Linked DNA regions of Luteolibacter sp. LG18. The protein of the gene in region 2 binds, or shares a complex with, the protein of the main gene of each other region. Links are inferred from orthologs where the notes say so. Each region holds a gene or a part of one and is shown on either strand. Other genes may lie near its edges.

The links.
Region 1: rpmI (region 2) and rplI share a complex: the UniProt entries of both Bacillus subtilis proteins name them as parts of the 50S ribosomal subunit. The link is inferred for Luteolibacter sp. LG18 from one-to-one orthologs.

What each region holds. Positions count from the first base shown.
Region 1 is NZ_AP024600.1:4,287,544-4,291,650, forward strand. Bases 1-2,891 are described here. They hold rplI (50S ribosomal protein L9), read left to right. Parts: upstream 1-1,151; coding sequence 1,152-1,631; downstream 1,632-2,891. Other genes in these bases: llg_RS16850 (DUF2264 domain-containing protein), read right to left, coding at 1-983; llg_RS16860 (hypothetical protein), read left to right, coding at 1,763-2,326; pyrH (UMP kinase), read left to right, coding at 2,391-2,891. Also shown: more of pyrH, read left to right, coding at 2,892-3,128; frr (ribosome recycling factor), read left to right, coding at 3,175-3,741; llg_RS16875 (nitrilase-related carbon-nitrogen hydrolase), read left to right, coding at 3,798-4,107. UniProt on the Bacillus subtilis protein: Binds to the 23S rRNA.
Region 2 is NZ_AP024600.1:501,381-506,491, reverse strand. What follows is about bases 2,432-5,111. They hold rpmI (50S ribosomal protein L35), read left to right. Parts: upstream 2,432-3,506; coding sequence 3,507-3,716; downstream 3,717-5,111. Other genes in these bases: llg_RS02015 (nitric oxide synthase oxygenase), read left to right, coding at 4,861-5,111; llg_RS02020 (YcxB family protein), read left to right, coding at 4,356-4,859; rplT (50S ribosomal protein L20), read left to right, coding at 3,855-4,235; gatA (Asp-tRNA(Asn)/Glu-tRNA(Gln) amidotransferase subunit GatA), read left to right, coding at 2,432-3,315. Also shown: llg_RS02050 (glycosyltransferase family 39 protein), read right to left, coding at 1-268; llg_RS02045 (redoxin domain-containing protein), read right to left, coding at 394-1,503; Asp-tRNA(Asn)/Glu-tRNA(Gln) amidotransferase subunit GatC, read left to right, coding at 1,603-1,905; more of gatA, read left to right, coding at 1,912-2,431.

The sequences.
Region 1 (4,107 bases), 3.8 Mb from region 2 along the record:
GTGCCCGGGGTTTCCAGCGTTTTCCGGATTACCGCGGTGAGGGCACAGCGGGCAGCGGCGGGAGAGACTTCCTTCGGCAGTTCATGCCGCAGGGCCATCAGCGAAAGCACTTGGAACGCCCCGAACCGGTAGGCGCTCGACCGCCCGATCACCGGGAAGGTGCCCTCCGGGGAAATCATCCGCTCCTGCACCTCCGCGTAGCGCCGGGCCCGGCCCACGGTATCCGGCAGCAGCCGGGCGTTCGGATCGCCCTTTTCCTTGCAGACCTCCAGCACAGCGATCAGCGCGGGCTGGATGACATAGCTGTTGTAATAGTCCCAGTGGAGCTGGGGGCCGTCGCCGTAGGTGCCATCGCCCAGATACCACTGCTGGTGCTTTTCCAGCGCGTAGGTGATAGGGCGCATTTCGCATTCACCGGTGAAATGCCAGATCGCGGCCTCCACCAGCGCGGAGAACAGCAGCCAGTTGCTCTCGCCCGGCTTGATCTTCCGGGTTTCCTTCAGCGCGGCGATCACGTTGGTCTGCTGCTGGGGCGTCAGCGGCTTCCAGAGCTGGTCGGGAGCACGCAGCAGCGCCAGCGACAGGAACGCCGTGTCCACCAGGGGCTGGTTTGGCGTGGAGAAATCGAGGCGATCCGGCGAAGCTGGGTCGGTGGCGTTGACCAGCGCTTTTCGGGAAAGCGTGATGTATTCGGAGCGCAGCCGACCTTCCGGCGAGGAATCCGGTCCCAGGGCCAGCCACGGCGCAATCCCGACCATCGTGCGGCCAAAGGCCTCCAGATGGGTGAACTTGCGGCGGCCCTCCTCGCCGGGGCCGAGCGGCATGTTCTTTTTCAGCTCTCCTGCTGCCAGCGCGGACAACACCGGTCGGGCGATGCGGTCGAGCGCCTTCACCGTGTAGATCCGGTCCTGCGCCCCGGTTTGCTGGGCCCGGACGGGGACGACGAATGCCAGGACAACGGCAAAAAGGATCGAAGGGCGCATCTCAATAGGTTCTACCACAGGGAAGGCATTTATTACGACGAAATGGCCATTTTGGCGGGAAATGCTTCAGAAAAACTAAGTAATTCTGCATTTCCATAGCATTCTCCTTGACCAGAGACGCTGCGCTGGCTAATTCCGCGCCCCCACGAACGACCCACGTCCTTCATTATGGCCAACGCTCAAGTCATTCTCCGCGAAAAAATCGAAGGCCTCGGCAGCGAAGCCGATGTCGTCAAGGTGCGTGCCGGTTACGCCCGCAACTTCCTCGTTCCTCAAGGCAAGGCCTACGAAGCGAACAAGTCGAACCTCCGCCACGTCGAGAACCTGAAGGCCGCCCGCGCGCAGCGTGAAGCCGCCGAGCTGGTCGAAGCCCAGGAACTCGCCAACAAGATTTCCAAGATCAAGCCGAAGTTCACCCTTTCCACCGGTCAGGGCGGCAAGGCGTTCGGTTCCGTCACGAACATCGACATCCACAAGGAACTCGAAGCCGCTGGCATCGTGATCGACCGCCACGCGATCGAGCTCGAGAAGCCGGTCAAGAAGTCCGGCAAGACCGAGGTGTCCGTCCGCGTCCACCCGCAGGTCACCGCGACCCTCACCATCACCGTCGAAGCCGGTGAGGAAGAGGAAACCGAGGCCCAGGCCTAAGTTTTCCGGGAAACCATTTCGAAGACCCCGCTTGCTCCGGCAGGCGGGGTTTTTGTTTGTCTGGATATGGAGTGCAGTCGGCCCTCCGATTCCGCCTAGGCATTTCCTGCTTCCTCGCCCATGGTGGCGGAATGAAACGGACTCTTTCCGTGATCGGCGCCCTGCTGGTGGCCACCCCGGCCTTCGCCACCACCATCAACATGGTGCCGATCTTCCAGCCGCTCAGTCTCCATGGCACGGATGGTGACAAGGTGATCACGGACATCGGCGAGGCGCTCCAGGCGACCGTGATGCCCACGCCGATGGTCTTGACCGGTTCGTTTCCGGAAACACTGGTGGACGCGATCAACCAGCCCCACAAGGTTCCGACCAACAACCCGAACTACAAGGTCCCCGAGGCGAACCTGGTGGTGCTCTGCCGCCTCGGAATCGCGGCGGAACTCTCCGAGGGCGGGGCGGGCCTGCGGGTCCGGCTGGATGTTTCGGGGCTGACGATTCCCGCGGAAATCGATCTCACCGCCCGGCAGGTGCTGAAGCTGACCATCGTCGCGATCCGGAAGACGCTGGAGGACTACCAAAAACTCCAAACCTCACCGCTCGAGGTCGCCATCCAGATCGAGGGCGCGGAGGGCGGCAAGGCGCCGCTGCGCGACCTGACGGCGAAGTTCCAGCTGCCCGGTGGCGAGGAGGACTGAATTTCCGTCATTTCACTTTTCAAAGGGTGGGGCGATTGGGTTTGATCGGCGAGAGCCTAACCGCATGAGCGACACCACCCCAACCCCCGCCAAGTTCAAACGTGCCATCCTGAAACTGAGCGGCGAGGCACTGCGCGAACCGGGCTCCACGGACAACATCTCGCCCGAGATCGTCGACCGCATCGCGCTTGAGATCCGGGACGCCGTGAAGAGCGGTCTCCAGCTCGGCGTCGTGGTGGGTGGTGGCAACTTCTGGCGCGGTGCTTCGGCTTCCGCCCGCGGCATGGACCGCGCCACCGCCGACTACGTGGGCATGCTCGCCACCGTGATGAACGCGCTGGCCGTCCAGAGCTCTCTGGAGCACCACGGAGTGAAGTGCATCGTGCAGTCCGCCATTGAGATGCAGAATGTCGCCGAGCCGTTCATCCGCCGCAAGGCCGAGCGTCATCTTGAGGACGGCTTCGTCGTCATCTTCGCCGCCGGCACCGGCAGCCCGTTCTTCTCCACCGACACCACCGCCGCCCTGCGCGCCAGCGAGATGCGTGCCGACGTGATCTTCAAGGCGACCATGGTGGACGGCGTCTATGACTCCGATCCGAAGAAGAACCCGAACGCCAAGCGTTACGAAACCGTCTCCTTCCAGGAGTGCCTTTCCCAGCAGTTGAAGGTCATGGATGCCACCGCCTTCAGTCTCTGCATGGACAACCACATTCCGATCATCGTGTTCGACATGGCGCCTTCCGGCAATGTCACCCGAGCCCTGCTCGGCGACCCGATCGGCACGGTGGTCAACGGCGGCTGAACCGCCGCTCCGCCCCTTTTTCTCCCAACCACACTTCCTTATTCCCATGAGCGCTGAAGACACCCTGCTCGAAACCGACGATGCCATGCAGAAGGCCGTCGAGTATCTCCTCCACGAATTTTCCGCCGTCCGCACCGGCAAGGCCACCCCGGCCCTGATCGAGAACATCGACGTGTTCGTGCGCGCCTACAATAGCGTGATGAAGCTCAAGGGCCTCGCCATCATCACCACTCCGGACGCCCGCATGCTGGAGGTGAAGGCCTTCGACCCCACCACCACCCAGGACATCGAGCGCGCCATCCGCGAGTCGAAACTGGGTCTCAACCCTGCCGCCGCCGGCACCTCGCTCCGCATCCCGATCCCGGAACTGTCCGAGGAACGCCGCCGCGACATGGTGAAGCTGGTCAAGCAGCTCGCGGAGGAATCCAAGGTCCGCATCCGTGCCGCCCGCAAGGAAGGCATCGACGCCGGCAAGAAGCTCAAGGCCAGCAACCTCCTCACCGAGGATGGTCAAAAGGACCTCGAAGCCGAGATCCAGGAATACACCAACAAGTATGTGAAGGAGATCGACTCCCACACCGCCCACAAGGAAGCGGAGTTGATGAAGGTGTAATCCGTATAGATCGGTAGCGACAAAGCCACCGGGACAGGGCATGTTCCGGTGGAGAGATGAATACCAAGCTCCGCTACCTGCTCGCTTTCCTATCCGGCGGAATCGCGGTCTTCGCGTTTCCGCCGTTTTCGTGGAAGGTGCTGGTGCTGGTGGTTTGGCCCCTGCTGTTCGTTGCGCTCCGAGGCGCGGGCTTCAAGACTGGCACGCGGCTGGGAGTGGTCCACGGACTGGTGCTTTACGCCATCGGCCTCTCGTGGTTCTGGCATATCTTTTCCGCCATCTCGATCGCCCTGTGGCTGATGCTCGCCTTGTTCACGGGGTTGGCGGGCGGGTTGATCGGGTGGGTCAGCCTGCGCCACCGTGGTG
Region 2 (5,111 bases):
GCGTGTCCAGCCCGGCCAACCGCAGCAGGCCCATGATCCAGCCGATCAGCGGCGGCTTGCTGTAATACCCCGCCGCGAGGTGGTTGCCCCACTCCCAGTAGTAGGCTTCATCGCCGAGCACACCCACCACGCCGCATGCGTGGATCACGAGCCGCAGGGCTGTTAGGACGAGGAGGAAAACGATCGCCCGCCGGTCCCAACTGGCGGTGCCTTCCGGCGGGTTGGCATCCGGATTGCCTGACGATTGTGTGGAGAGTGGAGCTGGCAAAGGCGGGCCAGAAGCTGGCGGTTTCGTTTCCGCGCGGACAATGGAGAGCGCGCGACGGAAATGTCACAGTCAAACTTCCGGAGCGGCCCAGGATTACAGAACTGTAATCTTCCGCGGTTTGGGGGTCACTTGCCCGCGGCGGGCTTGCTTTCCGACAGCAGGGCATCGACCGCCAGTTCGACGAACGAACCGGGCGCGCCGAAATACTGGATCGAGCGGTCCTTGCCCAGGACGTAAGCCAGCGGACGGGTGCCCACACGGTACTCGTTGCCGAGCTTGTTCTCGGGGTCGGAAAAATTCGGCCAGTCCACGCGGGTGTCCTTCTGGACCTCCATCGCGCGGAGGGTGGTGCGGGGGTCGTTGTTCACGCCCACCAGCGCCACCGGCTTGCCCGCGAATTTCTTCTGAAGGCTGTCGGCGATGTCGAAGAACTGGTCCGGATCGGCGAGGCTGGTGGTGTTCCAGAACAGCAGGACCACGACCTTGCCCTTGTAGTCGGAGAGCTTCATCTGCTGCCCGCCGGTGCCGGTGCCGGCCAGGTCGGGGGCTTCGCGGCCTTTGCTGAGGTGAAGGATGATGTAGAGCTCGTCCTCGGCGAGGTGGGAGATGGACACTCCCTCCACTTCCTGGTCGCCAGCATTGATGATCGCCTTCCGGAGCAGGGTCAGGCGCTTCTTCATGGCGTCGCCATCGTCGCCGATGCCCTTGAGGATCATCGCCTGGCCCAGCGCGGCCACGCCCTGGACCTTCGGGTCCGGGTTTTGGGCCTCGATTTTCTGAAGTAACGAGAGCGCGCCAGGGTCCTGGCCGCCGACGAGGGAAAGGCACATCGGGGCCAGCTTCGGGCTGCGGAGGTGGTATTTCTCCACCGCCTCGCGGATTTTCGTGGCGGCCTCGGCGAGCGGTGCCTTCGGGGCACCCGGGGTGGCGGAGGGTTTCCCGGCCTGGGCCGCGGCGATGCGCAACAGCCAGGCACCGGGTTCCAGCGTCCAGTCCTCGGCGAGGGACGGGCGCAGGCAGTTCCACATTTCCGTGGCGGCGGCTTGGGCGTCCGGGCGCTTTTTCAGGAGCTCCTGCTGGGCGGCTGCGTCCGGGGCGGCCTTGATCTGGAGTTCCCAGCGCTCGTTCAGCAGCGTGAACTCCTTCCGGATGCGGGCCGCGTCCGCCGGGCTGCCGGCGTGGGCCGGGGCGGCGAGGACGATGGTGACAAGCGGAAGCCAGCGCGAAGGGTGCATGGGTGGGAACCTAGAGGGTCATTCCCGCGGGGCGCAATCCCTCATCTTCGCGGCGGTTGAGTCTTGCCACGTCCGGCCCGGCTTTGGACTCTCCCGGCCATGTCGAACACGCACATCGATGACCGCGCCCTGCGGAACATCGCCACCCTCGCCCGCTTGGAACTGAACGACGAGGAGATCGCCACGTTCAAGGGCCAGCTCGAGGATATCCTCGGCTACGTGGACACGATTTCGAAGCTGGATGTCTCCGGCATCGAGCCGACGTCCTACCCGGCCCCGGTGTTCGACCGCATGCGCGACGACGTCCCGCACGAAAGCCTGTCGCGCGAGGCCATGCTCCAGAACGCCCCGGAGCAGGCCCAGCACCAGATCCGCGTTCCGAAAGTCATCGCCGAAGCCTGATCCGCCATGTCCCTCCTTTCCCTCCGCGAACAGCTCCGCAGCGGTGCCACCACCCCGGAAGCGCTCCTCGACGACCTCGCCGCGAAAATCTCCGCCAGCGATGCGCAGGTGGGCGCCTACCTGTCCTACGACCTGGCGGCCGCCAAGGCCGAGGCGGCCGCGGCCGACCTCTCGCTGCCGCTCGGTGGCATCCCGATCGCGATCAAGGACAACCTGAACGTCATCGGCCAGCCCTGCACCTGCGGCTCGAAGTTCCTCTCGGAGAACTACGTTTCTCCCTACGACGCCACGGTGATCAAGAAGCTCCGCGCCGCCGGGGCGATCCCGTTCGGCCGCCTGAACATGGATGAGTTCGCGATGGGCTCCTCCACGGAGAACTCCGCGCTCCAGACGACCCGCAACCCGCGCGATCTCGATCGCGTGCCGGGCGGTTCGTCCGGTGGTTCCGCCGCTTCGGTGGCCGCTGGCTCCGCCTTTGCCGCGCTCGGCTCGGACACCGGTGGCTCGATCCGCCAGCCCGCCTCGCACTGCGGGGTGGTGGGCCTGAAGCCGTCCTACGGCCGCGTGTCCCGCTACGGTCTGGTGGCCTTCGCCTCGTCCCTCGACCAGATCGGCCCGATCACGAACACGGTGGAAGACGCCGCGCTCGTCCTCCAGGCGATCGCCGGTTACGACCCGCTCGATTCCACCTCGCTGGACCTGCCGGTGCCGGATTACCTCGCTACCCTGCACGACGGGGTGAAGGGCATGAAACTCGGTCTCCCGAAGGAATACTTCGGCGATGGCATCGACCCGCAGGTCCGCGCCCGGGTGATGGCCGCCGCCGAAAAGCTGGCCGCCGCCGGAGCCGAGCTGGTGGAAATCTCCCTGCCGCACACCGAATATGCCGTGGCGACTTACTACGTCATCGCCCCGGCTGAGGCGTCCTCGAACCTTTCCCGCTTCGATGGCGTCCGCTACGGCCACCGGGCCAAGGACCCCGCCGATCTTGACGAACTCTACCGCCGCTCCCGCGAGGAAGGCTTCGGCCCGGAGGTGAAGCGCCGCATCATCCTCGGCACCTACGTGCTCTCCTCCGGCTACAGCGAGGCTTATTACAAGCGCGCCCAGCAGGTCCGCACCCTGATCCGCCGCGATTTCGAGGAAGCCTTCCAGAAAGTGGACGCCATCCTCTCGCCGGTGGCCCCTTCCGCCGCCCGGAAGCTCGGCGAATTCGCGAACGACCCGCTCCACGAGTATCTCTCGGATATCTTCACCCTCTCCACGAACCTCGCGGGCATCTGCGGGATCTCGGTCCCGGCCGGCACCATCACTTCGGATACCGGCACGGAACTCCCCGTCGGCCTCCAGATCTTGGGTCCGCATTTCGGGGAGGCGAAGCTGCTTCAGATCGCCAAGGCGGCGGAATAGGCCGCTGGGCCGCTTCGCGGCAGACACAAGAATCCAGACCCCAGAGTCCAGACAAGAGGCGGGACTCCGGGTGCCTTTTGGCGGGAAGGGGTTCCCCAAACCGCCTCGCTGGGCTCTGGATTCTTAAATCTGCTGTGAAACAGCCACTTTTCCCTTGCCAAGGGGCCGCGGATTCCTAGTCTGCCCGCCCCATGCCAAGGATTGGAGGAAAAGCAAAGACCCGAAAGGCCGTCGCCAAACGATTCAAGGTGACGGGCACCGGGAAGATCCTGCGCCGCAAACAAGGAAAGCGCCACTTGCTTCAGTGCAAGAGCCGCAAACGGAAGCGCTCGCTGAGCAAGGCCGTTGTTGTTTGTGATGCAGACCACAAGCGTGTGAAGGAAAATCTTCCCTTCGCCTGATCCCCTCGTCGTCCGACGCAACCACGCCCCCACCCGCGTTTCGGGTGGCCTCCATACAGCCTGGTCCCGCAAGGGAAGCACGAGCAGGTGAGACTGTAGGAGGTAAGTAAACAACGACCCGCTCAAGAGACACAACACATGCCACGCGCCACCAATTCCCCGGCCAGCCGCAAGCGCCGCAAGCGCACCCTGCAGCGTGCGAAGGGCTTCCGCGGATTCCGCTCGAAGCTTTTCCGCTACGCCAAGGATGCCGTGCGGAAGGCGATGACCTACGAATACCGCGACCGTAAGAAGCGCAAGGGTCAGTTCCGCCGCCTGTGGACCGCACGTATCAACGCTGCCGTCCGCAACGAAGGAATCACCTACTCCCGCTTCATCGAAGGCCTCAAGGCCGCCGGTATCGAAGCCGACCGCAAGATCCTCTCGGATCTCGCGATCAACGACGCCGCCGCTTTCTCGGCGATCGTCGCGCAGGTCAAGAAGGCCCTCGAAGCCAAGGCTTCGAAAGCCGCTGCCTGAGCCTGAAACGAATTCGTTTCCCAAAACCGCCGCTTGGTTCGCCAAGCGGCGGTTTTTTGTTGGGGCTTGATGGGCGGAGTATCCTTGGCAGCTTGAGAGCTTCTGGATAGATCAGGCGTCATGAAGATCCGGGTGCAGCTGACGGAGAAGGATTACATGTCGGCATACTGGCTGGCTCTACGGGGCAACCGCACGTTTCGTCTCATGATGATGTTTGTGGCGATCAACGGTTTGGGAATGGCGATCTACAACTTCGTGGAGCTTGCTCGCGGGGAGGTCGTGGATGTGACTCGATGGTTGATCGTTGGGCTGATGGGGCTTTTTGCTTGGGCGGCTTTCGTTCGCGGGCCGTCCCAAATGAAGAAGGCTTATCGTGTGCGCAAGCAGCTCCAGATGCCCTATGAGATCGAACTGGGCGAAGAGGGGCTGAAGTGGACCAGTGAACAGGGATATTTGGCGCAGGCATGGTCCGATCTGCTCAAATGGCGGGTGGGGGACGATCTGATCGCGATTTATCAAACCGGGGCCGTGTGTTTCCTGCTTCCGAGGCACGCCTTCGCGGCAGAAGCCGATTTCCAAGCGTCGATCGAGATTCTCCGGTCGAAGATGGGAACGCCTGCCTGAGTTGTTCGTCTCCACGCTGGACGGTTGCGAAATCCCGGGCACGTTCGCCGCGGACATGCAGGCCGCGCAGACACAGGAGGAGCTCACCGTCATGGCGAAGGTCGCTTGGCGGAACAATGCCCGCTGCATCGGCCGCTTGTTCTGGAACACGCTGGAGGTTCTCGATGCCCGGGAGGCCCGCACGGCGGACGAGGTGTTCGAGGCCTGCGTCCATCATCTGCGGTTTTCGACGAATGGCGGGCGCATCCGTTC